DNA from 2 places in the Streptomyces sp. NPDC093984 genome. Region 1 is predicted to be linked to the other one. Evidence: riboswitches for the same ligand, from Rfam matches in the RefSeq annotation. Region 1 holds a riboswitch; the other holds the start of a gene.

Region 1 (15,489 bases):
GCGCCGCCGGACCGGCGCCCGGGGCGCGAGCACGGAAGCGGGAGGTGCGGCCGGCGGTGCGGCCGAGCGTGGCCCGGATCGTCGAGGGCATGTCGGGGATGGCGGCGTTCGTGATGAACAACCGCCTCGATGCGCTGGCCGCCAACCCGCTGGGCCGGGCCCTGTACTCGGAGATGTACGCCGATGCGACATGCGGGGCGAACGTCGCCCGGTTCGCGTTCTTCAGTCCGGCGGCCAGGCGGTTCTACACCGACTGGGAGCGCATGGCCCGCTTCGCCGTGGGTGCGCTGCGCGTCGAGGCGGGGAAGAGCCCTTACGACCGGGAACTGTCGAATCTGATCGGTGAACTGTCCACCCGCAGCGACGCCTTCCGCGTGATGTGGGGATCCCACGACGTGCATGTCTTCCGCGACAGCACCAAACGCCTCAACCACCCGCTCGTCGGCGACCTGGAACTCGACCAGGAGACCATGAGCCTGCCGGACGAAAGCGGCCTGAGCGTGGTCGTCTACAGCGCGCCCCCCGAAACCGCCGCCGAGGACGGCCTGAAACTGCTCGCCAGCTGGTCCGCCACGACCGGACAGCAGAACGCGCAATCCACGAGCAAACCGTCGACCCGGCAGCCCTGACCGGCGACACCTGCCCAAAGAACCACTCCAACCACCTGCGGCCACTTGCGAAGTCCCATGTCGCCCAGCCCCGGTGACCGGGGCTGGGGAATTCCAGGCTCTGTCGGAGATCTCGTTATGCGCACCGCCGGACGTACCTCCTGGCCATAGCTCCAGGGTCCTCCCATTCGGCGGCGCGGGACCGGGTCATTCCTCGTCGGTGGCATCCGGATCGCGCAGCGGACGCAGGCCTCCGGGCAGGTCGGGAAGCTGGAAGGAGTACCGGCCGAGCATGTTGACGTGATGCCGCACGAACGGCGAGAGGCGGGTCACGTCCTCGTCACGGACGTCGAAGCCGTCCGCACGCAGCTGGTTCACCGCGGCGTCCATGTACCGCGTGTTGAACAGCACCAAGGCGTTGAGGACCAGGCCCAGGGCGCTACCGCGGCGTACAACGGGGCGCCGTCCCTTACACGTATCTCCTCCGCCGACCTTCTGCGGCCTGAGCCTGCACCTGGCCTACGATCACTGACCCCTTGGACTAGATCATCTAGCTCGCTTGATCACCTTTGCCATCGAACTTAGTCGCCGCTGGCCAGAAGCTCCTCGCCGACTAAGTTCGATGGCAAGGGACACGGAGCTCGCTGCGACACACCCCTCTCACCAGGCATCACTCCGCCCTCTTCACTCGAACGGACCCCACAAGATGCCCCATCTCATATCTGAGATAACCTCAGTCTCATGTCAGACGACTACCTCGTACGCATCGGCAAGCTCATCCGTGTCTCACGCCAGCACCGGGGCCTGACCCAGGCGCAGCTCGCCGAGGCACTCGGTACCAGTCAGAGCGCCGTCAACCGCATCGAGCGGGGCAACCAGAACCTCAGCCTTGAGATGATCGCCCGCATCGGGGACGCCCTGGAGAGCGAGATCGTGTCCCTGGGCTACGCGGGCCCCATGCATCTGCGCGTGGTCGGCGGCCGCCGGCTCTCCGGCGCGATCGACGTCAAGACGAGCAAGAACGCCTGCGTGGCGCTGCTGTGCGCCTCGCTGCTCAACAAGGGCCGCACGGTGCTGCGCCGCGTCGCCCGCATCGAGGAGGTGTACCGCCTGCTGGAGGTGCTCACCTCGATCGGGGTGCGGACCCGGTGGATCAACGAAGGGGTCGATCTGGAGATCGTCCCGCCCGCGGACCTCGACCTGGACGCCGTCGACGCCGAGGCCGCCCGCCGTACGCGGTCCATCATCATGTTCCTCGGTCCGCTGCTGCACCGCCTCGACCGCTTCAAGCTGCCGTACGCGGGCGGCTGCGACCTCGGGACGCGCACCATCGAGCCGCACATGATCGCGCTGCGCCGCTTCGGGCTCGAGGTCACCGCCACGGAGGGGCTGTACCACGCGGTGGTGGACCGGTCCGTCTCCCCCGGCCGGGCGATCGTGCTGACCGAGCGCGGCGACACCGTGACCGAGAACGCGCTGCTGGCCGCCGCGCGGCACAACGGCGTCACGGTCATCCGCAACGCCTCCTCCAACTACATGGTCCAGGACCTGTGCTTCTTCCTCGAGGCGCTCGGCGTCGAGGTCGAGGGCATCGGCACCACCACGCTCACCGTCCACGGCGTGCCGAACATCGACGTCGACGTCGACTACTCCCCCTCCGAGGACCCGGTCGAGGCGATGAGCCTGGTGGCCGCCGCGGTGGTCACCGAGTCGGAACTGACCGTGCGCCGGGTGCCGATCGAGTTCCTGGAGATCGAGCTCGCGGTGCTGGAGGAGATGGGGCTCGACCACGACCGCACGCCCGAGTACTCCGCCGACAACGGCCGTACGCGGCTGGTGGACCTGACCGTGCGGCCCTCCAAGCTGGAGGCGCCGATCGACAAGATCCACCCGATGCCGTTCCCCGGCCTCAACATCGACAACGTCCCGTTCTTCGCGGCCATCGCGGCCTCCGCGCAGGGCAAGACGCTGATCCACGACTGGGTCTACGACAACCGGGCCATCTACCTGACCGACCTCAACCGCCTGGGCGGGCGCCTGCAGTTGCTCGACCCGCACCGGGTTCTGGTCGAGGGCCCGACCCGCTGGCGCGCCGCCGAGATGATGTGCCCGCCCGCGCTGCGCCCCGCCGTGGTCGTCCTGCTGGCGATGATGGCGGCCGAGGGCACGTCCGTACTGCGCAACGTGTACGTCATCAACCGCGGCTACGAGGACCTGGCCGAGCGGCTGAACTCGGTGGGGGCTCAGATCGAGATCTTCCGGGACATTTGATGAGCGGATGCCGCCGCACGCCTTCCTGACCTGCGACGAAGCGGGTCAAGAAGGGGTGCGGCGGCATCCGTGGGACTTCTCTGGGACTTTGCGCCTGCGGCGGACTCCTATGGGCCGCGCTCCACGAGTGCCGACGTCCGGTCGTGGCTACGCGAAGATCGCGTCGATTGCGGCGCTGCCCCGTGCGCCCGCGCGGGGCAGGAACTGGGAGTGGCGACCTGGTCCACGTCGACGCCGAGAAGCTCGGACGCATCCCGACCGACGGCGGCCGGCACATGCGGCCGGCGCAGCGATGGAGAACTTGCAGATGGTCTGCTCGATCCCGGCGGCCTGCAGCACGTCGGTGACCTTGGGCAGTTCGTCCTCGGTGACGACCGGGTCGCCCATCATTTGGCGTGAGAGTGAAGCGCAGGGGACCGTACCGGTCGCGCCCCCGGTACACGCCCCCACGTCAACGTCGGTCAAACCGCTGTGGGTACTCCCGACGCCGCGGCCCGGGCCTCATCGGCGGTCCGCGGGCGCAGCGCCCGATCGGCCAGGAATCCGAAGATCACCCCGAACGACGCCCACAGCAGCGCCTGGATGCCGAGCGAAGCCATACGGAACTGCCACAGCACGCTCGCCGGGAAGTCCTTCGGTACTTCGTCGACCGTCGGCAGCAATGCGATAGCCACCGCGATGACCGCGATGAAGGCGACCGCCCCAGCGAGGGTTGCGTTCCAGTTGCCGTACCGTCCGGCGAGACGCCGGCCGAGGATCACCACCCCGACGCCGACGAGCACGGCAAGGGCGATCATGCCGAAGTACAGCGTGGTGCGCTTGCCGATGGTGTCCGGATCGTTGGCGCCCGGCGGGTTGGCCGGGTACTTCAGGAACGGCACCATATAGACGGTGACGAACGCACCCCCGGCGACGAAAGCGGCGGTGGCCCGTGCCCCGAAGCGGCCGATCCGCCCGAGGGCGAAGCAGAACACCAGCGCGGCGATGCCGCCCACGGCGGTACCGAACACCAGCACCGCCGTGGCCAGACCAGCAGTCGACTGCATGGCCCGGCTGACGATCTCGACCTCGTGCTCGTGGCTGTGGGCCTTCTCGTAGGCGATGCCCGCATTCACGCCCGGCTCGCCGATCAGGCGGCCCAGGCCAAAGGCGAGCAGGCCGGCGGAGAGGCCCGAGAGCATGCCGCGCACGAGCAGCGTCCGCACGATTGCGGAGTTCATGCGGCTCCCCCCGTGCCGGTCAGTGGCAGGGGAAGCCGAGCAGGTGCCGGCCGTCGTGCACCCACTCGTGCACGCCCGCGCCGGACAGCAGTGAGGTTGCGCCCTCCTCGGCGCCGACGAAGTACAGCAGGACCAGCATCAGCAGGCCGAAGAACGCCGCCCACGGCGCGATGGCGCGGATCGGCAGTTTGGCCACGGTGGGTGGGGAGAGCGGGGCAGGGGTGATGGCGGACTGCGCCATGGCGGGCCTCCTTCGGGAACACGCGTCCCGTGGTCGGTGGAGCACGCGACGACGGCATGGGGGTCTGACTCGCCGACAAACCCCTTCCTAGGAAGGGAGTTGTGCGGCACACAGTGGCGCGACCGTGCCGGACTTTCACCGGTCTTCCGGACACACCGTCGTCCTAACGCCCATGACGGTACCGATCCTTTACTCACCGGCCAAGATGGCCTGCCTCACTCAGCGTCCGGAACGCCCGTGATCTCGGCTAGCCTCACCGCCATGACAATCCGGCTGACGCTGGTCGCTCCTGCGATGGGACCGGCTGCCCGGCAGGTGCGCATCGACGGAGACCTTCCACTCGACGCACGCGGACGGGAACAGGCCCGTGCCACGCGTGAGGTTCTGCCGCCCGCCGACCGTCACCTGTGCGGGCCCTCCCGGCGGTGCCGCGAGACCGCCGAAGCCCTCGGTCTGGAAGCATCGGTGGAAGCGGCGCTGCGCGATCTGGAACTGGGCACCTGGCACGGCCGTACGCTCGACGACCTCGCCACCGCCGAACCGGAAGCGCTCGCCGCGTGGACCTCCGACCCCGCCGCCGCCCCGCACGGCGGCGAATCCGTCCTCCACCTGTGCGGACGCATCAGCGAGTGGCTGGACCACCTCGCCGAGGACAGCGGTCGGCTGCTCATCGTCGCCGACCCGGCGGTCGCGCGTGCTGCCGTACTGCATGCGTTGACCGCGCCCGCGCACGCCTTTTGGCGCGTCGACATCCCGCCCTTGGCGTGTGTACAGCTCACAGGCAGAGCCGGGCGCTGGAACCTCCGGATGGGGTGACGGACGGACGTCCCGGGGGCTCGGTGATGCGCAGCCGGGCAATCGATCATCGACCGCCGCATCCCAGGGCCGCGTTCCAACGGGGGCCCGGTGCCCTGTCCGGGAGCCGTACCGTCGGCGGGGACGGGAGGGCGGCGGAGGCCGTGGAACGTCAGTCACAATGCGCGAAGCTGGGTGAGCAGTTGGAGGGTGTCCGAGTTGAGCCAGTACTCCACGAACCTGCCGTCCTGTATCCGCAGGGTGTCCGTGCCGGTGAAGGTGACGACGGTACCCGGCTGTGCCTTCGCCCCGGGGAAGCCCCCGGCGTAGGTGCCGGTGGCCGTCCAGCGCACGGAGGCACGGTGCCCGGCGACCAGAGGATCGATCTGCAGCGAGAAGCGCAGGTCGGGGAAGGCGGCACGGGTCTGGGCGATCCAGGCCGCCAGGCCGTCCGCGCCGCGGATGCTGCTGCCGTCACCTCCGTCCAGGAGGGCGGCGTGAACCTTGAAGTCCGGCGAGATGATGCCGGACGCCTGGGTGAAGTCGCCGTTCCAGAGGCGGAGCCAGGAGTCGAGCATCGCCTTCGGGCTCTTGACGGCGCTCGGGTGGCCCTGTGATGTGACCGTGTGTCCGGCGGCGGACGAGGTGGGTGCGGCGGCCGTCGTCGCGCTGACAGCCAGGGCGGCCATGGCCGCGGGGGCGAGCAGGCGCATCCGGTTGCGTGCGGTGGTGGTCATGGTGCTTCCTCACATATCGGTGGGACGAAACAGGGAGTGTCAGTCGGTGCAGGTGGTGCCGGGTGCGGGCAGGGTGCGGACGGTCAGGTAGCGGTTGGTGGCGTCGCGCACGCACGGCGAGAGCAGGAACATGCTGTAGTCGTCGCCTCGCGGCTGAGGACGACGCTGCCGGGCAACTGGGCCGCCGTGGCTAAGCCGGCGCGGTGTGGAGCGAGAGTGGAGCGAGAGCCTGGGAGCAGGCGCTCCAGCTGATCCGGCTCGCGGGGATGGCCAGTTGGGGCGGGGCAGGGGCGGCGATCGCCGGGGTGGCGACGACGGCCGTGGCCATGAGGGCGGCGGTGAGGGTCCGCCGGACATACGTGCGGAGTCTGGGCACGACGGGGCTCTCCTGTACGTCTTCGCGCCGTGACGGCGCAGGGGATGAGGGGAGGGTGTGGCCAGGTGTGACTCGCGTGTTCGCCGGCTTCCGCGGGCATCGTCAGGCGTGGAGGACGACCTTTCCGGCGACGGTGCCGGACTCGGCCAGCCGCATGGCCTCGGCGACCCTGGTGAGGGGGAGCTCGGCGGCGATCTGGGCGGTGATATCACCGCGCCTGAGGGCTTCGAAGACCTCTGTGAGGTCGGCGCGGAGCCGGGCCTGGAAACGGCTGCGGCTGAGGGCGCGGCCGGCCCAGACGTTGAAGAAGTAGGCGTGGCGGTGGTTGGGCAGGGCGTTCCACAGCCAGACCCGGCCCAGCAGCTTGAGCACGGGCCACTGCTTGGAGCCCTCGTCGTCGCGGGTGGAGGCGCTGCCGTAGGAGACGAGGGTGCCGCCGGGCGCGAGGAGGCGCCAGGAGTCGACGATGCCGCGGCCGCCGACGTGGTCGAAGACGGCGTCCACACCGCGCGGGGCGAGCTCACGGATGCGGGCGGGGATGTCCTCGGTGCGGTAGTCGATCGGGGTCACCCCTCGTTCCCGCAGGGCGGCGTGGTGGCGCGCGGAAGCGGTGCCGATGACCTTCGCGCCCGCGGCTTGGGCGAGCTGGACCAGGACCGAGCCGACTCCCCCGTTGGCACCGTGCACCAGAACGGTCTGCCCGGCGCGGATGCGGGCCTTGCGGTGCAGCATCTGCCAGGCCGTGATGCCGTTGATCACCACGGTCTCCGCCTCCGCCGCGCCGATCCCGTCCGGGACCGGCACCACGTCGGCGGCGTCGACGACCACGTGGCTGGCCCAGCCGCCGACCTTCAGCAGCGCGGCCACCCGGATGCCGACGAGGTCGGCACCGACACCGTCCCCGGTCGCCGCCACGGTGCCGACCATGTCGTAACCGGGGACGAACGGGAAGGGCGGCTGGTCGTAGTAGCGGCCCCGGCGCATCTGCTGCTCGGCGAAGGAGACACCGGTCGCCTCCATGCGGATCACGACCTCGCCCGGTCCGGGGGCGGGCACGGCCCTCACCTGCCGCACCTCCAGCCCCTCCGGCTCGACCCTGCCCGGCAGCACGACCTCGACCATTGCTCCAGCGTTCATGACGACCTCCATCAACCTCACCAGCACAGTTAGTAGCTGGCGCTTTCGTTAGAAGTTATAACCGACGCTTGGAGTGACGGTCAAGAGCATTCGTAATAGGGTCTAACTCAGAGGGGTCCGGGAGCTCTAATCGCTTCCACCAGGACCGGAGACCAGATGGAGGAGGGGACGCCCACGTGACCGTTGCGGGCAAGGAGACACCACGCGAGCGCTACCGGGCCCAGCTGCGGGCCGAGATCAAGGAGCGCGCCTGGGAGCAGATCGCCGCCGCGGGGGCGTCAGGGCTGTCCCTGAACGCCATCGCCAAGCAGATGGGCATGAGCGGCCCCGCGCTCTACCGGTACTTCGCCAGCCGGGACGAGCTGATCAGCGAGCTGATCCGGGACGCCTACCGCAGCCTCGCCGACACCGTCCGCACCGCCGCCGCGTCGGGTGCGGATCTGGCGGGGCTGGGACACGCGCTGCGCGCCTGGGCACTGGACGACCCCCAGCGCTACTTCCTCGTCTACGGCACACCGGTCCCCGGCTACCACGCACCCGACGACGTCACCGAGATCGCATCCGAGATCATGGAAAGCCTCCTGGACGCCGCCCAGTCGGGCGGCACTGCGGCGGACACCCCGGACGATGCCCGTCTCGAAGCCCACCTCGCCGAGCACCGGCGGTGGGCGGCCGACCATCCCGCATCCCCGGCCGCCCTGCGTCGCGCATTGCTCTTCTGGACCCGCCTGCACGGCATCCTCTCCCTGGAGCTTGCGGGCCAGTTCACCGGCATGGGCCTCGACCCGGCGGAGCTCTACGAGAACGAACTGCGGCACCTGACGCGGTAGGCGGCCACTCCAGGTCACCGAGGCCGCAGTGATCCGCCGCGCATGTGATCCGATCCGGCGTTCCGGCCGTTGCACAAGAGGAGTTGCAGGGCGTCGTGGTCGGGTGTGCCGTGGAACGGTGCCCGTCGAAGAGAGCGGCGGGCCGGATGACGGCTGCCCCGCCCAGAGTTTGACGGGCGGGAGGAGTCAATCGGCCGAACGCGGTGGTGGTGCCGGGCTCGCTTCGTGCGTGGCGGCCCAGGAGGCGAGCAGGCGCAGAGCCTCGCGTGTCCACCGGTGTCGCTGCCCGTGCCGGGCGTCGCAGCGGTCAGAGGCTGGTGAGCAGGCCGTCTAGCGGAGCGGGGATGCGGTCGGTGTCGAGGGCCTCGCCGAGGACGCGGCCGTAGTGGATCTTGCGCCCCTTCTTCGTGCCGAGGAAGCGCCGCAACTGCTGCTGCGAGGTGCGGCCCCGCTGTGCGGGCTGGCGCAGGAAGGTCTCCCAGGCGCGCAGGTCGCCCTGCGCCCGGACGAGCTCCTCCACCCGTGTCACGCCCAGCGCACGGATGAGCTCGTCCTCCAGATCCGCCGCGCAGACGAAGAACCCTTGGTGTGCTGCACCGGCCCGCTCCCAAGCGCGGACGTAGTAGCGGCGCTCCGCCTGGTCGCACAGTCCCGTGAGGCGGAGGCCCAGGCCGGGTGGCCCGAGGAGGCTGGCGAAGCGCCCGACGCTCATGGCACCGCCCATCGGCAGGACGCAGACTCCCTCGGCCGCCAGGTCCCTGCCGCGGCCGACGGCCAGCGCGTCGACCGCTGCCGCATCGCTCAGCCCCTCGAGCAGGACGGCCGCCCGGACGGGCAGCCGCGCGGCGAGTTCGCGCGCGGCGTCGCCGGGGCCGCCGGCCGCCCACGCGGTCACCGCCTCCCGGAACGACCGCATGTCAGCCATGAGGCCGAGTCTCCGCCCTTGCCCGCCAGGGCGCCAGGGGATTTCCGCCGGCACGTCGATCGGCGGTGAGCAGCCGGGCCCGGCGGCCCGACCGCGCCCGCGCGGTTCGGGGGTCTCCTGGGACTCCTCCTCCGGGACTTCCGGCCGCCGTCCCCCGCCGCCCGGTCGGGCTCTCCGAGTTCGTCCCCTTAGACCGGCCGACGCCCCGGCGCAGATCAGCCCTTCGCCGTCAAGGTGACGTCCTGCTGCTGGACCACGCGGAAGCGGGGCAGCGGCAGCCCGGAGCCGTTCAGTTGCATCAGCGTGGCCTCGGCGTGCGCGGGGCCCGGGGTGTACGCGCCCGGGTGGGGCCCGGAGTTGGTCCAGCGGTGCTCGGCGCCGTCGCACACGGCCACGGTGCCGCCGACACCGTGCTGGACGCGGTGGTCGCCCTGGGAGACCGAGGAGGACACGAGGACCGGCCCCCCGGTGCCGCCGGCACAGCGGTAGGTGCCGGAGAGGGTGAGGGTGCCGTCGGGCGCCAGGTACCCGGTCGGGTCGACGGTCACCTCGTCGGGCGACGCGGAGAGGGCACCCGCGGCGGGGGCGGCGGACAGGAGCAGAGCGGCACCGACGACCGGCCCGGCGACCTGGCGCAGAGACATGGAAGCACCTCCTGGATTCGGGGGTTCCACAGCTACCGGGAGGCCGCGGTGCGTTCCGTGATCCTCACCCCTTCGGTGGCGAGTCCGCGGCGGGCGGTGTGTGGCTGCACACGTCGTGCCCATGGGCGTGGCTACGGCAGCACCGCGAAGCCGTCCAGTTCCACGAGCGCCCGCTCGTCCCACAGGCGCGTGATCCCCACGACGGCCATCGCGGGGTAGTCACGGCCCGCCAGCCGGCGCCAGATGCGGCCCAGTTCGGGGGCGTGCGCGCGGTAGTCGGTCACGTCGGTGGCGTAGACGGTGACGCGCGCGAGGTCGGCGGGTGTGCCGCCGGCGGCGCGCAGGGCGGTGAGCAGGTTGGCGAGGGCGCGCTCGAACTGCTCGGGCAGCGAGTCGCCGACCACCTCGCCGTCGCCGTCGAGGGCGGTCTGGCCCGCCAGGAAGACCACGCGGGTGCCGGTGGCGACGACCGCGTGCGAGAACCCCTTGGCCGGGGAGAGGCCGGGCGGGTTGACACGCTCACTGGTCACGGGGCCTCCACGGCGGCGTACGACTCCTTGGCGATGATGCCGCGTTGCACCTCGCTCGCGCCCTCGTAGATCCGGGGTGCGCGCACCTCGCGGTAGAGGTGTTCGAGGAGGTGGCCGCGGCGCAGTGCGCGGGCGCCGTGCAGTTGGACGGCGGCGTCGACGACGTACTGCGCGGTCTCGGTGGCGAGCAGCTTCGCCATGGCGGCCCGCTTCGGGACGTCCGGGGCGCCTTCGTCGTACGCCGTCGCCGCCGAGTAGACCATGAGACGGGCCGCCTCGGTGCGCAGGGCCATCTCCGCGACCTGGTGGGAGACCGCCTGGAGGTCCTTCAGCCGACCGCCGAAGGCGTCCCTCGCGGCGGTGTGGGCGAGGGTCGCGTCGAGGGCGGCCTGTGCCATGCCGACCGCGAACGCGCCGACGCTGGGCCGGAAGAGGTTGAGGGTGCCCATGGCGACCCGGAAGCCGCGGTCGGTCTCACCGAGCAGGTCGTCCTCGGTCACGGGCACCGCGTCGAAGGCGAGCGTGCCGATGGGGTGCGGCGAGAGCATGTCGAGAGGGGCACCGGTCAGGCCGGGGCGGTCGGCGGGGACGAGGAACGCGGTCACACCGCGGGCGCCCGCGCCGGGGGTGGTGCGGACGAAGACGGTGTAGAAGTCGGCCTCCGGGGCGTTGGAGATCCAGCACTTCTCGCCGGTGAGCCGCCACCCGGAGGGGCCGTCGGGCTCGGCCGCGAGGGAGAGCGCCGCCGCGTCCGACCCCGCGTCCGGCTCGGTCAGCGCGAAGGCGGCGACCGTGGTGCCGGCCCGGACGCCGGGCAGCCAGCGGGCGCGCTGGGCCGGTGTCCCGTAGGCGTGCACGGGGTGGGCGCCCAGCCCTTGCAGGGCGAGGGCCGTCTCCGCCTCGGTGCAGGCGTACGCCAGGGACTCCCGCATCAGGCACAGTTCCAGCGCCCCGGAGGTGAACAGCCGGTCCAGAAGGGCGAGTTGGCCGAGTTCGGCGACGAGGGCGCGGTTGACACGGCCGGGCTCGCCCTTCTCGGCGAGCGGACGCAGCCGTTGCTCGGCCAGGGTGCGCAGCTCCGCACGCCAGGCCAGCTGCGCGGGGTCGAGCGAGAATGCGGTCATGGCCGGTCCCCTCTCCCTGACGGCCCCTCGGGGCCGGATGGGCTGCTCACCCGAACGTATCGCGGACCGTTGACTGTCGTCACCAACACGATACGCTCGATGCGCGAGCCCACCACGACAAGGGGGCGAGACGCCATGGACCCGAGGGACGCCACCAGCGCCACGGAGACCGCGAGCGCCACGGACACCACCAGCGCCACGGACACGGCGAGCGCCACGGACACCGCGAGCCGCGCGTCGGCCGAGGCTCCGCCACCGGTCCCCACCGCCCACCGCGACACCTTCGCCCGTGACCATCTCCCGCCCCGCGAGCAGTGGCCCGAGCTCACCTTCGACCTGCCGGAGCTGCGCTACCCCGAACGGCTGAACGCCGCGGTCGAGCTGCTCGACCGCACCGCCCCCGACCGCCCGGCGTTCCGCACGGCGGACGGCGACGTGTGGACATACGGACGGCTCCGCGCCCGTGTCGACCGCGTCGCGCACGCGCTCACCTCCCGTCTCGGTGTCGTCCCCGGCAACCGTGTCCTGCTCCGCGGCCCCGCCACCCCCTGGCTCGCCGCCTGCTGGCTCGCGGTCCTGAAGGCGGGCGCGATCGCGGTCACCGTGCTCGCCCAGCAGCGCCCGCACGAGCTGCGCACGATGTGCGACATCGCCCGGGTCGGCCACGCCCTGTGCGACGTCCGCGTGGTGGACGACCTGGTGAAGGCCGACGTTCCCGGGCTGCGCATCACCCCGTTCGGCGGTGACGCCCCCGACGACCTGCTGCGTCTGCCGGTGCCCGAGGAGCCGTACGCGCCGGTGGACACGGCGGCCGACGACGTGGCGCTGATCGCCTTCACCTCCGGCACCACGGGCCGCCCGAAGGGGTGCGTGCACTTCCACCGCGACCTGCTCGCCATCGCGGACACCTTCTCGAGGCACATCCTGCGCCCGCGTCCCGACGACGTCTTCGCGGGCAGTCCCCCGCTCGGCTTCACCTTCGGGCTCGGCGGACTCGTCGTCTTCCCGCTGCGGGCCGGCGCCAGCGCCTTACTGCTCGAACAGGCGGGCCCCAGGCAGCTGTTGCCCGCGATCGCCGAGCACCGGGTCTCGGTGCTGTTCACCGCGCCGACCGCCTACCGGGCGATGCTCGACGAGCTGGACGCGTACGACACGACCTCGCTGCGGCGCTGTGTGTCGGCCGGCGAGAACCTTCCCGAGGCCACCTGGCGGGCCTGGCACGAGCGCACCGGTCTGCGCATCGTCAACGGCATCGGCGCCACCGAACTGCTGCACATCTTCATCTCGGCCGCGGACGACCGGATCCGGCCGGGAACCACGGGGGTTCCGGTCCCGGGGTGGCACGCGCGCGTGCAGGACGCCGACGGCGTGCCCGTACCGGACGGCGAGCCCGGACTGCTCGCGGTGCGCGGGCCGGTCGGCTGCCGCTATCTCGCCGATCCACGGCAGCGGGAGTACGTCCGAGGCGGCTGGAACATCACCGGCGACACCTACGTCCGCGAGCCCGACGGCTACTTCCGCTATGTGGCCCGCGCCGACGACATGATCATCTCCGCCGGGTACAACATCGCCGGGCCCGAGGTCGAGGACGCCCTGCTGCGCCATCCGGACGTGGTCGAGACGGCGGTCGTCGGGCGGCCCGACGAGGTGCGCGGGCAGGTCGTGGTGGCGTATGCGGTCCTCAGGCAGGGCGCGCGGCGCGACCCGGAGGCGCTGCGCGCCTTCCTGACGTCGGAGCTGGCGCCGTACAAGTGCCCGCGCGAGTTCGTCTTCCTGGACGCGCTGCCGCGCACGGCGACGGGCAAGCTCCAGCGGTTCCGGCTGCGCGCGGGCGCCGACCCTTTGCCCGTGCGAGGTGATCATGGTGACGCCGACGATCTAAAGTGATCAACGTGTCCGATCAGCACGCTCAGCACGCGCCGAGGTCCCTCATCGTCACGTTCTACGGCGCCTACGGCCGCTTCACCCCCGGCCCGGTCCCGGTGGCCGAGCTGATCCGGCTGCTCGCCGCGGTCGGCGTGGACGCGCCCTCCGTACGGTCGTCGGTGTCACGTCTGAAGCGGCGCGGACTGCTCGTGCCGGAGCGCACGGCGACCGGCGCGGCCGGGTACGCGCTGTCCCCTGACGCACGGCAGCTGCTGGAGGACGGCGACCGCCGGGTGTACGCGACGGCGCCCCCGAAGGACGAGGGCTGGGTGCTTGCCGTGTTCTCCGTGCCGGAGTCGGAGCGGCAGAAGCGGCACCTGCTGCGCTCCCGGCTGGCGGGGCTCGGCTTCGGCACCGCGGCCCCCGGCGTGTGGATCGCCCCCGCACGCCTGTACGAGGAGACCCGGCACACCCTGGAGCGGCTGCACCTGGACGCCTACGTGGACTTCTTCCGCGGGGACCACCTCGGCTTCGCGCCGACCGCTGAGGCGGTGGGGCGCTGGTGGGACCTGGCCTCGATCGCCAAGCAGCACGAGGCGTTCCTCGACCGCCACGCGCGCGTGCTGCGCGACTGGGAGTTGCGCGAGGACACTCCGCCCGAGGAGGCGTACCGCGACTATCTGCTCGCCCTGGACTCCTGGCGCCATCTGCCCTATGCCGACCCGGGGCTGCCGGCCGGCCTGCTGCCCGCGAACTGGCCGGGCGCCCGCTCGGCAGCGGTCTTCCGGGCGCTGCACGAGCGGCTGCGGGAGGCGGGGGCGGTGTTCGCGGGCGTGGCGGATCTGCCGTAGGTCTTTCAACTCCCCAGTGTCAGGCGGGGCTTGGGGGCGTCGGTGCGGCCGGTGTTGGGGCGCCTGCTACCCGCCCGGTAGGGCGCGGGCCATACCGCGCCCTGCCCGCTGTAGCCCTGTTCGGCCGCCGCGTGCAGGGTCCAGTGCGGGTCGTACAGGTGCGGCCGGGCGAGGGCGCACAGGTCGGTGCGCCCGGCCAGGATCAGCGAGTTGACGTCGTCCCAGGAGGAGATGGCGCCCACCGCGATCACCGGTATGCCCGTCTCGTGGCGGATCCGGTCGGCGTACGGCGTCTGGTACGAGCGCCCGAACGCCGGCTTCTCCTCGGCCACCACCTGCCCGGTCGACACGTCGATCGCGTCGGCGCCGTGCGCGGCGAACGCGCGGGCGATCTCGACGGCCTCCTCGGCCGTGGTGCCGCCCTCGGCCCAGTCGGTCGCGGAGATCCGTACGGTCATGGGCCGCTCCTCGGGCCACACCGCGCGCACGGCGTCGAAGACCTCGAGCGGGAAGCGGAGCCGCCCGGCGAGCGAGCCGCCATAGGCGTCGGTGCGGTGGTTGGTGAGCGGTGAGAGGAAGCCGGAGAGCAGGTAGCCGTGGGCGCAGTGGAGTTCGAGGAGGTCGAAGCCGGCGCGGGCGGCGCGGGCGCCGGCGGAGGTGAACTGCTCGCGGATGTCGGTGAGCTGGGCGCGGGAGAGCTCGCGGGGCGTCTGGCCGCCCGGCTTGTACGGGATCGGCGAGGCGGCCACGAGCGGCCAGTTGCCCTCCTCCAGCGGCTCGTCCATGCCCTCCCACATCAGCTTGGTGGAGCCCTTGCGGCCGCTGTGCCCGAGCTGCACCCCGATCGCGGTGCCCGGCGCCTGGCCGTGCACGAAGTCGGTGACGCGCCGCCACGCCTCGGCCTGCCGTCCGGTGTAGAGACCGGCGCAGCCCGGGGTGATGCGGCCCTCGGGGCTCACGCACACCATCTCGGTCATCACCAGCCCGGCGCCGCCGAGCGCCCGTGCGCCCAGGTGGACGAGGTGGAAGTCGCCGGGGACGCCGTCCACCGCCGAGTACATGTCCATCGGCGAGACCACGACCCGGTTGCGCAGGGTCAGGCCGCGCAGCCGGAAGGGGGTGAACATCGGGGGTGTGCCGGGCGGGCAGCCGAACTCGCGCTCCACCGCCTCGGTGAAGCGGGGGTCGCGCAGCCGCAGGTTGTCGTGGGTGACGCGGCGGCTGCGGGTGAGCAGGTTGAAGGCGAACTGGCGGGGCGGCTGGTCGAGGTACAGCCTCAGGTTCTCGAACCACTCCAGGCTGGCGCGGGCCGCGCGCTGGGTGGAGGCGACCAC
Region 2 (15,489 bases), on a different contig from region 1:
CCGAATGATCCATACGCAGTGGATCAGCCGTTCGATCAAGCGCCCCTGACCGCCCGCCGCGGGGCGGTCAGGCGAGCGTGACGAGGTCGGCGTAGTCCGCGCCCCACAGGTCCTCGACACCGTCCGGCAGCAGGATGATCCGCTCCGGCTGGAGCGCCTCGACCGCGCCCTCGTCGTGGGTGACGAGCACGACCGCGCCCTTGTAGGTGCGCAGCGCGCCGAGGATCTCCTCGCGGCTGGCCGGGTCGAGGTTGTTGGTCGGCTCGTCGAGCAGCAGCACGTTCGCGGACGACACCACGAGGGTGGCGAGGGCGAGACGGGTCTTCTCGCCACCGGAGAGGACACCGGCGGGCTTGTCCACGTCGTCGCCGGAGAACAGGAACGAGCCGAGCACCTTGCGGACCTCGACCAGGTCCATGTCGGGCGCGGCGGAGCGCATGTTCTCCAGCACCGTGCGGTCCGGGTCGAGGGTCTCGTGCTCCTGCGCGTAGTAGCCGAGCTTGAGGCCGTGACCGGGGACGACCTTGCCGGTGTCCGGCTGCTCGACGCCCGCGAGCAGGCGCAGCAGGGTGGTCTTGCCGGCGCCGTTGAGGCCCAGGATGACGACCCGGGAGCCCTTGTCGATGGCCAGGTCGACGTCGGTGAAGATCTCCAGGGAGCCGTACGACTTCGACAGGCCCTCGGCCATCAGCGGGGTCCTGCCGCAGGGGGCCGGCTCGGGGAAGCGCAGCTTGGCGACCTTGTCCGACTGGCGGACCGCCTCCAGGCCCGCCAGCAGCTTGTCCGCGCGGCGGGCCATGTTCTGCGCGGCGACCGTCTTGGTGGCCTTGGCGCGCATCTTGTCGGCCTGGGCGTTGAGCGCGGCGGCCTTCTTCTCGGCGTTGGCGCGCTCCCGCTTGCGGCGCTTCTCGTCGGCCTCGCGCTGCTGCTGGTAGAGCTTCCAGCCCATGTTGTAGACGTCGATCTGGGCGCGGTTGGCGTCCAGGTAGAACACCTTGTTGACGACCGTCTCGACCAGGTCGACGTCGTGCGAGATGACGATGAAGCCGCCGCGGTAGGTCTTCAGGTAGTCGCGCAGCCAGATGATCGAGTCCGCGTCGAGGTGGTTGGTCGGCTCGTCGAGCAGCAGGGTGTCCGCGTCGGAGAACAGGATGCGGGCCAGCTCGATACGGCGGCGCTGACCGCCGGAGAGCGTGTGCAGGGGCTGGCTGAGCACCCGGTCGGGCAGGTTGAGCGCGGCGGCGATGGTGGCGGCCTCGGCCTCGGCGGAGTACCCGCCCTTGGTGAGGAACTCGGTCTCCTGGCGCTCGTACTGCCGCAGCGCCTTCTCACGGGTGGCGCCCGAGCCGTTGGCGATGCGCTGTTCGTTCTCGCGCATCTTGCGGATCAGGACGTCCAGGCCGCGCGCGGAGAGGATGCGGTCGCGGGCGAGGACGTCGAGGTCGCCGGTGCGCGGGTCCTGGGGGAGGTAGCCGACCTCGCCGGAGCGGGTGACGGTGCCCGCGGCGGGGATGCCCTCGCCGGCGAGGACCTTGGTGAGGGTGGTCTTCCCGGCGCCGTTGCGGCCGACGAGGCCGATGCGGTCGCCCTTGGTGACGCGGAAGGTGGCGTTCTCGATGAGGATGCGGGCACCGGCGCGCAGCTCGATGCCGGAGGCGGAGATCACGGACAGACTCCTGGGCTGGGAGTCCCCCCTGCTCGAGCGCGGTCGCGAGCTTGGGGGAGGGTGGCGGGATGGGCGGCTTAAGGACGTTCCCGCCGTCTAATGCGCGAGGAGAATGGCCATGGGCCCAAGTCTAACGGGGCGGTGCAAGCACTTTTCCCGTACGCGGCGTCCCGGGCTGTGACGTCCGTCGTCGCGGCAGCGTGACGGCGGTGGTGTGACGTTCACTACGCGGCGCGAAGGATACGCGCGGGCGCGGCGCACGGGGGCGCGACGCGGCGGTGCGTCCCCCGTTCGGGCCACGGCCCGGCGTCGTGTCGTGGGGCGGTGTCAGGCTGGCACTCCGGGCGCCCGGTCCTGTCGTCCAACTCCCGTCGTCCGCAGTGTTGTCGGTGGCCGGTGCCAGACTGAGCGACAGGCCGGGATTCGGCCGGACACCGGAGGGAGTGACGGCGATGGCGGGCATGGACGGCAGGCGTCCGAGCATCTGCCCGGCGCTGCTGTACGCGGACGCGAAGGCGGCGATCAGGCAGCTCACGGAGGCCTTCGGCTTCACGGAGCTGTCGGTGTACGAGGGCGAGGACGGATCGGTGCTGCACGCCGAGCTGGTGCAGGGCAACGGCGTGGTGATGCTGGGTTCGAAGGGCCGCGGCGGCCCCTTCGACGAGGCGATGAGGGGGGCGGGTCCCTGCGGGGTGTACGTCGTGGTGGACGACGTCGACGCACACCACCAGCGGGCCGTGGAGCACGGCGCGGAGATCCTGATGCCCCCGACGGACCAGGACTACGGGTCGCGGGACTACATGGCCCGGGACGCCGAGGGCAACATCTGGAGTTTCGGCACGTACGCCCCTGAGACAGCCGCCTGACGACCGCTGTGCGAGGGGGTCAGCTGCCTCCGGTGTGGACCTGGAAGGCGGCCCGGCGCACGGCCTTGGCGAGCGCCGGGTCCGGGTGGGCGGCGGCGAGCGCGACCAGGACCTGGACGGTACGGGGGTGTCCGACCGCGCGCACCTCGTCGAGCAGCGCGGGCACGGTGGCCTGCACGGCGGACTCCAGGTGGCGGACCAGGAGCGGGGCCTCACCGTGGTCGGCGACGGCGGCGGCGGTGTCGACCCACAGCCAGGTGGCCTCCTCACGGGTGAGCACCTCGTGGGCGTCCTCCGGGTCGGCGCCGTCGTGCTCGGCGAGCCAGAGCAGGGCGTAGGGGCGCAGCGTGGTCTCCTCGGCGGCGCGCCGCACCTCGGGCTCGGCGGGCGCGCCGACCACGCGCAGCGCCTCGAAGGCCAGACCGCGCAGCAGGGCGTCCTCGCCGCGGGCGGCACCGAGGAGTTCGGTGACGGCGCTGCCGACGGGGCGGGCGGCCAGCCAGGCGCGGTACTCGGCGCGAGCCGCGTTGGGGCGGAGCTGGGCGCAGCCGCGGAGCATGTCCTCGGCGTTCTGCTCGATGTTCCCGGCGGGGCTCTGCGCGGCGACGCAGATCTGCTCCAGCTTGACCCAGACCGCCCAGCTGCCGAGCGGGGTGAGGGTGGCCTGCCCGTCGGCGCAGGTGAGGGCGCCGACGTAGGCGAGCGCGTCGAGGGCCCAGGCGAGCAGGGGGGCCAGCTCGGACTCGTCGGCGGAGTCCGGGACCGGCGGCACGACAGGCTCGGGCCGGGGTCCGTAGGGGACCTCGCAGCGCTCGGTGCGCAGTTCGGTGACCCGCTGCTGGAGCAGGTCGAGGAGCTGCTCGACGGGGACGGGCCCGGCGGACAGCTGGAGGAAGGAGAGCACCTGCGGCATGGCCGAGACGACCTCGGCGACGGCGGCGTGCTCTCGGTCCGCCGGCTCGGGGCAGGCGAGCGACCAGGCGTCGAAGAGGGCGACCCAGCCGCGCAGTACGGCGGAGTCGTCCCGGTCCCAGGCGCGCAGCCGCCAGCCGGGGCGGGCGCTGTCGCCGTGCACCTCGACGAGACCGGCCAGGCGCGCGGTGTCCCAGTCGGCGCGCACCTGAGCGACGGTCAGGCCGAGGTCGGCGGCCGCCCGTTCCGCGGTGGCGTCGGACAGGGTGCCCTTTCCGTCGGGGGACGCGCCCTCGCGGCCGGGCCCGAGCGTGGCGTCGGCCCAGTGGGCGACACGGGCCGCGCCGGCCAGACGGGCGCGGGCCATTTTCGCCAGTTCCGCGGGCGGCGGCGTGCCCTCCGGCGGCCTGGGTGCGGGGCGGCGCGTGCGGCGCTGGGTCACCGCTCGGGGGGCGGCGGCCAGCGGCCGCGGTCGGACGAGTCGGAGCCTGGAGTCGCGCGGAGTACGGGACGTCACGGGTGCAGTCTTCCGGTTGACGGTCCGAAAACCCAAACGGAATGCCTCGAGGGACGCCGACGGGAGTCGGCGAGAGGGTCCTCAGAGGCCCTGGGAAGGGGGACAGCGCTGGTCGGGTGGGCTAAGCGGAAGAGGGCGCGAAAGGGCGCCTCAGCTGTGTGCCCGCCGACGCGGGCCGTTGCGTCGACACCGTCACATCAGCGGCGTGAGGAAGCGCCGCATGGCCTCCTCGTATGCCTCGGGGTCTGCGTTCCACATGGCGCCGTGCGGGGCGTTGTCCACCGTGTGCAGGGTGACCAGGTTCGCGCGCCGCTCGGCGAGACGGCGTGAAAGGCCCCAGGGGGCGATCGTGTCGTCGGGCCCGTGGAAGATCAGCACCGGCACGTTGAGGTGCTGCGGGTCCGCGGCCTTCTGGGTGCGATCGCCGTGCACACCGGTGCGGCCCTGTGCGGCGCGGACGGCCAGCGGCAGCAGGGGTCCCGGGGTGCGGCGGGCTGCGGCCAGGGCGCGCAGCGTGGCCTCCCAGCTGAGGACGGGTGAGTCCAGGACCAGCCCGGAGACCCGCTCGCGCACCGCCGAGTGGGCGGCGGCGTGCAGCGCCATGGCGGCGCCGGTGGACCAGCCGTGCAGCACGACCCGCTCGGCCCCGGCCCGCACCGCGTGGCGGATCGCGGCGTCCACGTCGCGCCACTCGGTCTCGCCGAGGTGGTTCAGGCCGTCCGGGGAGCGGGGCGCCCCGGGGTCGCCGCGGTAGGCGATGTCGAGGACCGGGAAGTGGTGCCGCTGCAGGAATCCCATGACATTCATGGGGTGTTCCCGGGTGGTGCCGAGCCCGTGCACGGTGATCACCCAGGTGTCACGGGCACCCGGCAGGAACCAGGCGGGCAGGGGCCCGAGTTCGCCGGGCACCTCCACGTCGGTGTGGTCGAGGCCGAGGGCGGTTCGGGGATCGCCGGTGTACAGGGCGGGGGTGAGCCAGACCTTGTCACCGGGCTCGAGCGTGCCGTGCGTGACGCGTTCCAGACGGCGTACGACCGTGTCGACGGTGTGCGGGGCGGAGTTCAGGACCGGGCCGACGACCGCGTGCGAGCCGTCACCGGTCAGCCCGTAGGTGCCGGGCCGCTGGGAGGCCAGGTCGCGGGTGAGGGCGATCCGGCCGGCCGCCAGGGAGTGCACGGTGAGACGGGGTTCCGTGGGCAGCGGACGCCCCGGCGGCGCCTTCAGCGCGGCGTCGCTGGCGAAGCGGCCCGCGGCGACGCCGGCGGCGCCCGCGGCGATGGCTACGGTGACGGCTGCGGCCGCCGCTTTGACAGTGCGCATCCATCCAGTCTCCCGGTGGAGCCCGCCCCCGGCCAGTGGGGAGAAGGGCGCGGTGTGACCCACGGGGCGCGCCGCAAGGCGGCCCCGGCCGGCCGGTCCACCAGGGTCTTTCGTTTTGGATCACGAAGACTCGCGGGGCCTGATCCAGACGAAGGACCCTAGGGGTTCGTGAACCCCTGATGCTGCCCGTACCCCCGCAACCGCTCCCCTACCTCCGCCACCTGCTCCCGGCTGAGCAGGTGCGGGGTGAGGCCCGGCACGGACGACGCCGTCAGCCACACGCGGCACATCCACTCCAGCTGGGCTGTGCGGTCGTAGGCCTGGTCCAGCGAGGCACCATGGGCGACCGTGCCGTGGTTCTGCAGCAGGCAGGCGCTGCGGCCGGTCAGGGCGCGGAGCATGTTCTCGGCCAACTCGGGGGTGCCGTAGGTCGCGTAGGGGGCGACCCGCACCGCGCCTCCGAGCGCGGCGGCCATGTAGTGGATCAGCGGCAGTTCCCGTACGAGCGTGGAGACGGCCGTGGCGTCGGGGGCGTGGGTGTGCACGACGGCCCGGGCGTCCGTCGTGCGGTAGACGGCCAGGTGCATGGGCAGCTCGCTGGTCGGGCGCAGCGTGCCGAGCACCTGGTGTCCGTCCAGGTCGACTCCGACCGCGTCGCCCGGCGTCAGCCGCTCGTACGGCACTCCGGTGGGGGTGACCAGCACGGTGTCGCCGATGCGTACGGAGACGTTGCCGGAGGTGCCGACGACCAGTCCGTCGGCGACCGTGCGGCGGGCCGTCGCGACGAGCTGGTCCCAGGCCCGCGCCACCTCCTCCGCCGCCGCGGCCGGCGCAGCCGGCTCCCGCCCGTGCCGTACGGCCTCCCGGGCGTCCCCTGGGTCATGTCGCTGATCGGCCATGCCGTGATCCTGCCAGGTGGGGTCCGCGCGGGGGTGGCCTGGCACACTCTGGCCGGGAGTCGCGGGTCCGTAAGTGCGCATATACGGACACACTCCCCCAGGAGGCGGTCCACAACGACGGGAGCCTGGAGGGTGACCGAAATCACTTCAACGGGTCCCGGGACCGGCTGAAGCGGTTCGCGAGGAGCCGGCGGAGAGCCCGGCACGGCCCCCTGAGGCGCACCAACGCTTCCGGAAGCCTGAATTCCGGCTTCGTTCGAGGCCGCGACCCTCGCGGGCCACCCATAAACGGAACGCCGATACGCCGATCGGTACACCCTCCAGCCCGTCTCAGTTCATCTTCCGTTCACCCAGGTTGCCTACGGTCCAACAGCCACTGACCTCCCACAGAAGCCTGGGTAAATGGAACACATCACGCTCCTCCTCGGAATCGTGATCGTCACCGCTCTCGTGTTCGATTTCACGAACGGTTTCCACGACACAGCCAACGCGATGGCGACGACCATCTCGACCGGCGCCCTGAGGCCCAAGACGGCGGTGGCGATGTCCGCCGCGCTGAACCTCCTCGGCGCCTTCCTCTCCGTCGAGGTCGCCAAGACGATCTCCGGCGGCATCATCAACGAACAGGGCATACGCGTCGAAGTGATCTTCGCCGCCCTGGTGGGCGCCATTCTGTGGAACCTGCTGACCTGGCTCCTCGGTCTGCCGTCCAGTTCCTCCCACGCTCTCTTCGGCGGTCTGATCGGTGCCGCCGTCACCTCGGCCGGCTGGTCCGCGGTGAACGGCTCGACGATCGTCACCAAGGTCCTGATCCCCGCCGTCGCCGCGCCGCTCGTGGCGGGCCTCGCCTCGATGCTCGCCACCCGCCTGTCGTACGTGATCGGCAGCCGCGCCGACGAGAAGGCGACCGCGAAGGGCTACCGGGCCGGTTCGATCGCCTCGGCGGGCCTGGTCTCCCTGGCCCACGGCACGAACGACGCGCAGAAGACGATGGGCATCATCACGCTGGCCCTGGTCACCGGCGGTGTCATCGCCCCCGGCTCGAACCCTCCCACCTGGGTCATCGTCTCGGCCGGTCTGGCCATCGCGCTCGGCACCTACCTGGGCGGCTGGCGCATCATCCGCACCCTCGGCAAGGGCCTGACGGACCTGGCGCCGCAGCAGGGCTTCGCCGCCCAGACCAGCGCGGCGACGGCGATCCTCGCCTCCTCGCACCTCGGCTTCTCGCTCTCCACCACCCAGGTCTGCTCCGGCGCCGTCATGGGCGCGGGCCTCGGCCGCAAGGGCGGCGTGGTCCGCTGGTCCACCGCGACCCGGATGCTGACCGCGTGGGCTCTGACGCTCCCGGCGGCCGGCCTGGTCGGCGCGGGCGCCGAACTCCTCACCAAGCAGGGCACCTGGGGCACGGTCGCCACCGGCGTGCTGCTGGTCGCCGGCGCCGGGGTCATCTGGACCCTCTCGCGCCGCAAGCCGGTCACGGTGGACAACGTCAACGACGTCGAGACGGAGCCCGCGGGCGTCGTCACCGCGGCGATCGCGGCGGTCATCCCGCCCCCGGCGGGCCCGGTCGTCGCGGCCGACACCGCTTCGGCGGACACGGACGCCGCCACCGACCTGCAGGCCACGATCCCGGCCCCGGACGCCGGCCCCTCCGCGGAGCCGGCCCCCGCCGCCACGGTTTAAGGAATCACCACTCATGAAGATCGACTGGGCAGCCCTCGGCTCCGTCTTCGGCGTCAGCCTGGGGGTCACCGTGGCCCTGGTGGCCCTGTTCACCCTGGGCGTCGTGGGCCTCACCAAGAAGGACTCGGCCCGGGGCGGCGCCGCCGCCCTGGCGGCCACCGGCGCCTACGCCTGTTTCGCGGCGTGCGCGGCGGCGGTCGCGTACGGGATCCATCTGATCGTCGCCTGACGGCCGGAGCACTTCGCAATCGCACGCGCAGCGACGTCGCTGCGCGTCACCCCCGCGGCGGTGTCGCTGCGGGGGTTTCCCGTGTTCCCGAGGTCAAGGGGTCCGCGAGTCGCGTTGCCGGACGGCCGCCGTCGCCCGGCCCAGGACACGGAGACGCTCCGTGACCGGGGTGAGGCCCCACCACAGTCCCGCGCAGGCGGCGGCCACGATGGTGACCACCAGCCACACGAGGGCCCGCGCCGGGGTTCCGGGCACCAGCAGCGCCGCCAGCGCGCCGATGCCGACCGCGAACATCCCCGTCGTCAGGGAGAAGAGTGCCAGCGGAGCCGCTGCCGCCAGCGAGGGGTGCGGCGCGTGGGGACCTCCCGCGCCTGCCGAGAATTCCTTGGCCCTGTCCCCCATGTGGGTCCCTCCCGTCCTCTGGACGGTTCGCTCGGACGCCGTCCACCGCCGGGTTTCTCCAGTTCGGCCAGCAAAGCACACCCCGCCGTACGGCGAAAGACGAGCACGGGCCCGGTGCGCCGTTTCGAGTCACGCGCCGGAACGCGCGCCCCTGGACCGCCCACTTCGGCCGCCAGTTCACAACGAAAAGCGCGATTCGGGCAACTGACGCGATTTCAGTGGTGTGGGACTCGGCACACCACAGCGTCGCAGGTCAAGAGCAAGTTGACGGCTGTTCTGGGCGCGTGGTGGACTGCCGGAGCCAGTACGGCGGCAGGAGAGGAAGCCGGTGCAAGTCCGGCGCGGTCCCGCCACTGTCACCGGGGAAGAACTCCCCGGGAGCCAGGAACTCTCGCCGCCGGTCTCGTCGAACCAGGGCGTGGACACCCTGAGTGAGGACATATCGCCATGCGCGGCTGCCGATTGAGGTTCTGTCACCGGGCCCCGTCCGACCGCACGGTCGGCTGAGCCGATGGGTGCCGATCGCGTCTTCGCGTACGGCGCCGCCGCCGGCCTCCTCGGTGACCTCCTGCTGGGCGATCCACGCCGCGGGCATCCGGTCGCCGCGTTCGGGCGGGCCGCGGCGGCCGTGGAACGGGTGCTGTGGCGGGACCACCGCGGGTGGGGCGCGCTGCACACCGCCGTCTGCGCCGGGGGTGCCGCGACAGTGGCGGCGCTCGCCGCATCCGCCGTACGTCCCTCCCGTACCGCCGCCACGGCCCTGACCGCCGCCGCCACCTGGGCCGTGGTCGGGGGCACGTCGCTCGCCCGCGAGGCACGCGCTGTCGAGCGCGCCCTGGAGGCGGGGGACGTCGAGGCCGCGCGCGCCCGGCTGCCGCATCTGTGCGGGCGGGATCCGCAGGCGCTGGACGCGGACGGGATCGCCCGGGCGGTCGTCGAGTCCGTCGCCGAGAACACCTCCGACGCCGTAGTGGGCGCGCTCACCTGGGGAGCCGTCGCCGGGGTTCCCGGTCTCGTGGGTTTCCGCGCCGTCAACACGCTCGACGCCATGGTCGGGCACAAGTCGCCCCGCTACCGGCGCTACGGATGGGCCTCGGCACGCCTCGACGACGTCGCGGGATGGCCGGGGGCACGGCTCACGGCCGTTCTCGCGGCAGCGGCGGGCCCCGATCCGCGGGGCGCGCTGCGCGCCTGGCGTGCCGACGCCGCGAAGCACCCGAGCCCCAACGCCGGGCCCGTGGAGGCCTCGTTCGCGGGCGCCCTGGGCGTGCGGCTGGGCGGGACGCTGTCGTACGGGGGGCGCGTGGAGCACCGGCCCGTGCTCAACGCGGCCGGGCGCGCCGTCCGTACGGACGACATCGAGCAGGCCGTACGGCTCTCCCGGCGCGTGAGCGGGCTCGCGCTCGGCATCACGGTCGCCGGGCGCCTGGTTGCCCGAAGGCTTCTCGCGAAGGGACGGACGTCATGAGCCGCGGACTCCTCGTCGCCGGTACCACCTCCGACGCCGGCAAGAGCGTCGTCACCGCCGGGATCTGCCGCTGGCTCGTACGGCAGGGGGTCAAGGTCGCGCCGTTCAAGGCGCAGAACATGTCCCTGAACTCCTTCGTCACCCGCGAGGGCGCGGAGATCGGGCGGGCGCAGGCCATGCAGGCCCAGGCGTGCCGGATCGAGCCGACCGCGCTGATGAACCCCGTGCTGCTCAAGCCGGGCGGCGAGCAGAGCAGCCAGGTCGTGCTGCTGGGCAAGCCGGTCGGTGAACTGAGTGCGCGCGGATATCACGGGGGGCGGCAGCAGCGGCTCCTCGGCACCGTGCTGGACTGCCTGGCCGAGCTGCGGGGCACGTATGACGCGGTGATCTGTGAGGGGGCCGGCAGTCCGGCGGAGATCAACCTGCGGCGCACCGACATCGTGAACATGGGCATCGCCCGCAACGCCCGGCTGCCCGTCCTTGTCGTCGGAGACATCGACCGCGGCGGCGTCTTCGCGTCCTTCTTCGGGACGGTGGCGCTGCTCTCTCCCGAGGACCAGGAGCTCGTCGCCGGGTTCCTGGTCAACAAGTTCCGCGGGGACGTCAGCCTGCTGGAACCGGGCCTCGACATGCTGCGGGACCTCACCGGGCGGCGCACCTACGGAGTCCTGCCGTTCCGGCACGGGCTCGGGATCGACGAGGAGGACGGACTCAGAGTCTCCCTGCGGGGCGCGGTCCGCGAGTCCGAGGTGATGGCCCCCGTCGGCGAGGACGTGCTGCGCGTCGCCGTCTGCGCCATCCCTCTCATGTCCAACTTCACGGACGTGGACGCGCTGGCCGCCGAGCCGGGTGTGGTCGTCCGGTTCGTGGACCGGCCGGAGGAGCTGGCGGACGCGGACCTCGTGGTGATCCCGGGGACCCGGGGAACCGTCCGCGCCCTGGAGTGGCTGCGCGAGCGCGGTCTCGCTGACGCCCTCGTCCGAAGGGCCTCTGAGGGGCGGCCGATCCTCGGCGTCTGCGGCGGCTTCCAGATCCTCGGCGAGCACATCGAGGACGAGGTGGAGAGCCGCAGGGGGCACGTGGACGGGCTCGGAGTGCTGCCCGTGCGGGTGCGGTTCGCCCGTGAGAAGACCCTGACCCGGCCGGCGGGGGAAGCCCTCGGCGAGCCCGTGGAGGGGTACGAGATCCACCACGGGGTCGCCGACATCACCGGCGGTACCCCCTTCCTGGACGGCTGCCGGGTCGGGCAGACCTGGGGCACCCACTGGCACGGGTCGCTGGAGTCGGACGGCTTCCGGCGGGCCTTCCTGCGCGAGGTGGCCGCCGCCGCGGGCCGCCGCTTCGTGCCGGCCCCCGACACCTCGTTCGCCGCGCTGCGCGAGGAGCAGCTCGACCGGCTCGGCGACCTGATCGAACAGCACGCGGACACGGACGCGCTGTGGCGGCTCATCGAGTCGGGCGCGCCGCAAGGACTGCCTTTCATCCCACCGGGAGCGCCCGCATGAGCACAGTGTTGTTGTTGTCGACCGCCGACACCGATCTGCTGGCGGCCCGTGCCTCCGGCGCGCCCTACCGGATCGGCAACCCGACCCGGGTGGACGTCGCCGAGGAGCTTCCGGGGCTGATCGAGGGCGCGGACATCGCCGTCGTACGCCTGCTGGGCGGCAAGCGCGCCTGGGAGGACGGGCTGGCCCGGCTGAAGGCGTCCCGCATCCCGACCGTGCTGCTCGGCGGGGAGGCCGTCCCCGACGCCGAGCTGATGGCCGAGTCGTCCGTACCGGCCGGTGTCGTGGCGGAGGCGCTGAAGTACCTGGTCGAGGGCGGCCCCGCCAACCTCACCGAACTCGCCCGGTTCCTGTCCGACACGGTGCTGCTGACCGGCGAGGGCTTCGACGAGCCGCGGAAGATGCCGGAGTACGGCGTCCACGCCGAGCGCCCGTTCACCGAGGGCCGTCCGACCGTCGGCGTGCTCTTCTACCGGGCCCACGAACTCAGCGGCAACACCGCCTTCGTGGACACCCTGTGCGACGCGATCGAGGCGCACGGCGCCAACGCCCTCCCCGTGTACTGCGGTTCGCTGCGCGGCGCCGACGCCGGGCTGTACGAGATCCTCGCCAAGGCCGATTCCCTCGTCGCCACGGTCCTCGCGGCCGGCGGCACGCACGCCTCGAAGGCCTCGGCCGGTGGCGAGGAGGAGTCCTGGGACATCGGCGCGCTGGCCGAGATGAACGTCCCGGTGCTGCAAGGGCTGTGCCTGACCTCCTCGCGCGCCGCGTGGGAGGCGTCCGACGCCGCCCTGTCCCCCATGGACGCGGCGATGCAGGTCGCCATCCCGGAGTTCGACGGCCGCCTGATCACCGTCCCGTTCTCCTTCAAGGAGCAGGGCCCGGACGACGTGCCGGTGTACCTCGCCGACCCGGAGCGGGCCGCGCGGGTCGCCGGGATCGCCGTGCGCCACGCGCGGCTCAAGCACAAGCCGAACGCGGAGAAGAGGATCGCGCTCGTCTTCACGGCGTACCCGACCAAGCACTCACGGGTCGGCAACGCGGTCGGCCTGGACACGCCCGCGTCGGCGGTACGGGTGCTGGACGCGCTGCGGGACGCGGGGTACGGCCTCACCGAGTACCCGGCGGGCGGCGACGAGTTGATCCACCGCCTCATCGAGGCCGGTGGTCACGACGTGGAGTGGCTGACCGAGGAGCAGCTGGCCGCCGCCCCCGCGCGCGTGCCGCTGGCCGACTACCGGGCGTGGTTCGACAAGCTCGACCCGGAGCTGAGGGACGCGATGACCGAGGCGTGGGGCGAGCCACCGGGCTCGCTGTACGTCGACGGCGACGACATCGTGCTCGCCTCGCTCCAGTTCGGGAACGTCGTGGTCATGATCCAGCCGCCGCGCGGCTTCGGCGAGAACCCGATCGCGATCTACCACGACCCCGACATGCCCCCGTCGCACCACTACATGGCGGCGTACCGCTGGCTGGAGAACAGTTTCGGCGCCGACGCGATCGTCCACATGGGCAAGCACGGGACCATGGAGTGGCTGCCCGGCAAGGGCCTCGGTCTCAGCAGGGGATGCGCGCCGGACGCCGTCCTCGGCGACCTGCCCCTGATCTACCCCTTCATCGTCAACGACCCCGGCGAGGGCACCCAGGCCAAGCGGCGCGGCCACGCCACCGTGGTCGACCACCTCGTACCGCCGATGGCGCGTGCCGACACCTACGGCGACCTGGCCAAGCTGGAGCAGCTCCTCGACGAGTACGCGCTCGTCTCCGATCTGGACCCGACCAAGGCACCGGCCGTGCGCGCCCAGATCTGGACGCTGGTCAAGGCGGCGGAGCTCCACCACGACCTGCACGTGGACGAGCAGCCGGACGACGACGAGTTCGACGAGTTCGTCATGCACATCGACGGCTATCTCTGCGAGATCAAGGACGTGCAGATCCGCGACGGCCTGCACATCCTGGGCGGCGGCCCGGTCGGCGAGCCGCGCGTCAACCTGGTGCTCGCCGTGCTGCGCGCCTCGCAGGTGTGGGGCGGGCAGGCGAACGCGCTGCCGGGTCTGCGGGCCTCGCTCGCGGAGCACTTCGGCCTGGTGGAGAAGGAACTGCTGGCGGAGCCCGGCGCTCCGGTGAAGGTGCCGGTGGAGCTGACGGACCTGGTGGAAGGCCCGTCCCGAACGGCGGCGGACGCGGTCGACCTGCTGGAGCAGCTGTGCCGGCGGATAGCGGAGGGGATGGAGGAGCGCGGCTGGGCGGCCTCCGAGAGCGGCGCTCTCGTACGCGAGGTGCTGGGCGCCGAACACCCCGACGCCGTCGCGGTGCTGGAGTTCGCGTGCACGGAGGTCGTGCCCCGCCTCGCCCGTACCACCGACGAGATCGGCCACATCCTCAAGGCGCTGGACGGCGGTTACGTCCCGGCGGGCCCGTCCGGCTCCCCGACCCGCGGCCTGGTCAACGTCCTGCCGACCGGCCGCAACTTCTACTCGGTCGACCCCAAGGCGATTCCGTCCCGGCTGAGCTGGGAGGTCGGTCAGTCGCTCGCCGACTCGCTGGTCGCCCGCTACCTCCAGGACACCGGCGAGTACCCGAAGTCCGTCGGCCTGACGGTCTGGGGCACGTCCGCGATGCGCACCCAGGGCGACGACATCGCCGAGATCCTGGCCCTGCTGGGCTGCCGCCCCGTCTGGGACGACGCCTCGCGCCGCGTGACCGGGTTCGAGGTGATCCCGCTGGAGGAGCTGGGCCGCCCCCGCATCGACGTCACGGTCCGCATCTCCGGGTTCTTCCGGGACGCGTTCCCGCACGTCGTCGGTCTGATCGACGACGCGGTGCGCGCGGTGGCCGAGCTGGACGAGCCCGCCGGGAAGAACTTCGTCAAGGCGCACGCCGACGAGGACACCGCCGAGCACGGCGACCGGCGGCGGGCCACGGCCCGTGTCTTCGGCTCCAAGCCGGGTGCGTACGGCGCCGGTCTGCTGCCGCTGATCGACGCCCGCAACTGGCGCAGCGACGCCGACCTCGCCGAGGTGTACGCGGTGTGGGGCGGCTACGCGTACGGGCGCGGGCTGGACGGGCGGGCGGCGCGCGGGGACATGGAGACGGCGTTCAAGCGCATCGCCGTCGCCGCGAAGAACGTCGACACCCGCGAGCACGACCTCGTCGACGCCGACGACTACTTCCAGTACCACGGCGGCATGGTCGCCATGGTGCGGCACCTGACGGGGGCGAGTCCCGAGGCGTACGTGGGGGACTCGGCCGTACCCGACCAGGTCAAGACCCGCACTCTCGGCGAGGAGACCCACCGCGTCTTCCGCGCCCGCGTCGTCAACCCGCGCTGGATGGCGGCCATGCGGCGCCACGGCTACAAGGGCGCCTTCGAGATGGCGGCGACCGTCGACTACCTGTTCGGGTACGACGCCACGGCCGGGGTCGTCGACGACTGGATGTACGAGAAGCTCAGCGCGGAGTACGTCTTCGACGCCGAGAACCGGGACTTCATGAAGAAGTCCAACCCGTGGGCGCTGCGCGGCATCACGGAACGGCTCCTGGAGGCCGCCGACCGGGGCCTGTGGGCCGAGCCGGACGCGGACACGCTGGAGCGGCTGCGCGCCACCTATCTGGAGCTGGAAGGCGACCTGGAGGGCGACGAGAAGTGAGTACCCCGTTTCCGTTCACGGCCGTCGTCGGCCAGGACGACCTGCGGCTCGCGCTGCTGCTGAACGCGGTCTCACCCGCGGTCGGCGGTGTGCTGGTGCGCGGCGAGAAGGGCACCGCCAAGTCGACGGCCGTGCGCGCCCTGTCCGCGCTGCTGCCTGACGTGGCGGTCGTCCCCGGGTGCCGTTTCTCGTGCGACCCCGCGGCACCGGATCCGTCGTGTCCGGACGGGCCGCACGAGCCCGGGGCGGGGGTGTCCCGTCCGGCCCGTATGGTCGAGTTGCCAGTCGGCGCCTCCGAGGACCGGCTGGTGGGCGCACTGGACATCGAGCGGGCGCTGGCGGAGGGCGTGAAGGCCTTCGAGCCGGGCCTGC

What was found. A riboswitch is a leader RNA that binds a small molecule or an ion and turns the genes downstream of it on or off. The one in region 1 is predicted to bind cobalamin.
Region 2: linked by a shared signal. The riboswitch ahead of ACIRC0_RS35725 (cobalamin biosynthesis protein) and the one ahead of ACIRC0_RS06805 (CbtB-domain containing protein) in region 1 are both predicted to bind cobalamin.

What each region holds. Positions count from the first base shown of each region.
Region 1 is NZ_JBIWIM010000001.1:1,513,946-1,529,434, forward strand. It holds gene ACIRC0_RS06785 (helix-turn-helix domain-containing protein) at 1-629, shown strand, start outside; partial or broken gene ACIRC0_RS06790 (Tn3 family transposase) at 816-1,046, opposite strand; gene ACIRC0_RS06795 (helix-turn-helix domain-containing protein) at 1,350-2,879, shown strand; gene ACIRC0_RS06800 (CbtA family protein) at 3,341-4,099, opposite strand; gene ACIRC0_RS06805 (CbtB-domain containing protein) at 4,119-4,340, opposite strand; cobalamin riboswitch at 4,381-4,530, opposite strand; gene ACIRC0_RS06810 (histidine phosphatase family protein) at 4,602-5,156, shown strand; gene ACIRC0_RS06815 (ester cyclase) at 5,312-5,872, opposite strand; gene ACIRC0_RS06820 (hypothetical protein) at 6,063-6,248, opposite strand; gene ACIRC0_RS06825 (medium chain dehydrogenase/reductase family protein) at 6,351-7,385, opposite strand; gene ACIRC0_RS06830 (TetR/AcrR family transcriptional regulator) at 7,562-8,215, shown strand; gene ACIRC0_RS06835 (TOPRIM nucleotidyl transferase/hydrolase domain-containing protein) at 8,523-9,140, opposite strand; gene ACIRC0_RS06840 (DUF6299 family protein) at 9,356-9,784, opposite strand; gene ACIRC0_RS06845 (RidA family protein) at 9,916-10,314, opposite strand; gene ACIRC0_RS06850 (acyl-CoA dehydrogenase family protein) at 10,311-11,438, opposite strand; gene ACIRC0_RS06855 (AMP-binding protein) at 11,574-13,325, shown strand; gene ACIRC0_RS06860 (PaaX family transcriptional regulator C-terminal domain-containing protein) at 13,322-14,155, shown strand; gene ACIRC0_RS06865 (bifunctional salicylyl-CoA 5-hydroxylase/oxidoreductase) at 14,161-15,489, opposite strand, start outside.
Region 2 is NZ_JBIWIM010000018.1:48,783-64,271, forward strand. It holds gene abc-f (ribosomal protection-like ABC-F family protein) at 68-1,666, opposite strand; gene ACIRC0_RS35685 (VOC family protein) at 2,119-2,532, shown strand; gene ACIRC0_RS35690 (hypothetical protein) at 2,552-3,961, opposite strand; gene ACIRC0_RS35695 (alpha/beta hydrolase) at 4,154-5,281, opposite strand; gene ACIRC0_RS35700 (class II aldolase/adducin family protein) at 5,440-6,180, opposite strand; gene ACIRC0_RS35705 (anion permease) at 6,583-7,863, shown strand; gene ACIRC0_RS35710 (hypothetical protein) at 7,877-8,092, shown strand; gene ACIRC0_RS35715 (hypothetical protein) at 8,186-8,494, opposite strand; gene ACIRC0_RS35720 (DUF397 domain-containing protein) at 8,395-8,658, opposite strand; cobalamin riboswitch at 8,766-8,908, shown strand; gene ACIRC0_RS35725 (cobalamin biosynthesis protein) at 9,006-9,962, shown strand; gene ACIRC0_RS35730 (cobyric acid synthase) at 9,959-11,467, shown strand; gene cobN (cobaltochelatase subunit CobN) at 11,464-15,117, shown strand; gene ACIRC0_RS35740 (putative cobaltochelatase) at 15,114-15,489, shown strand, end outside.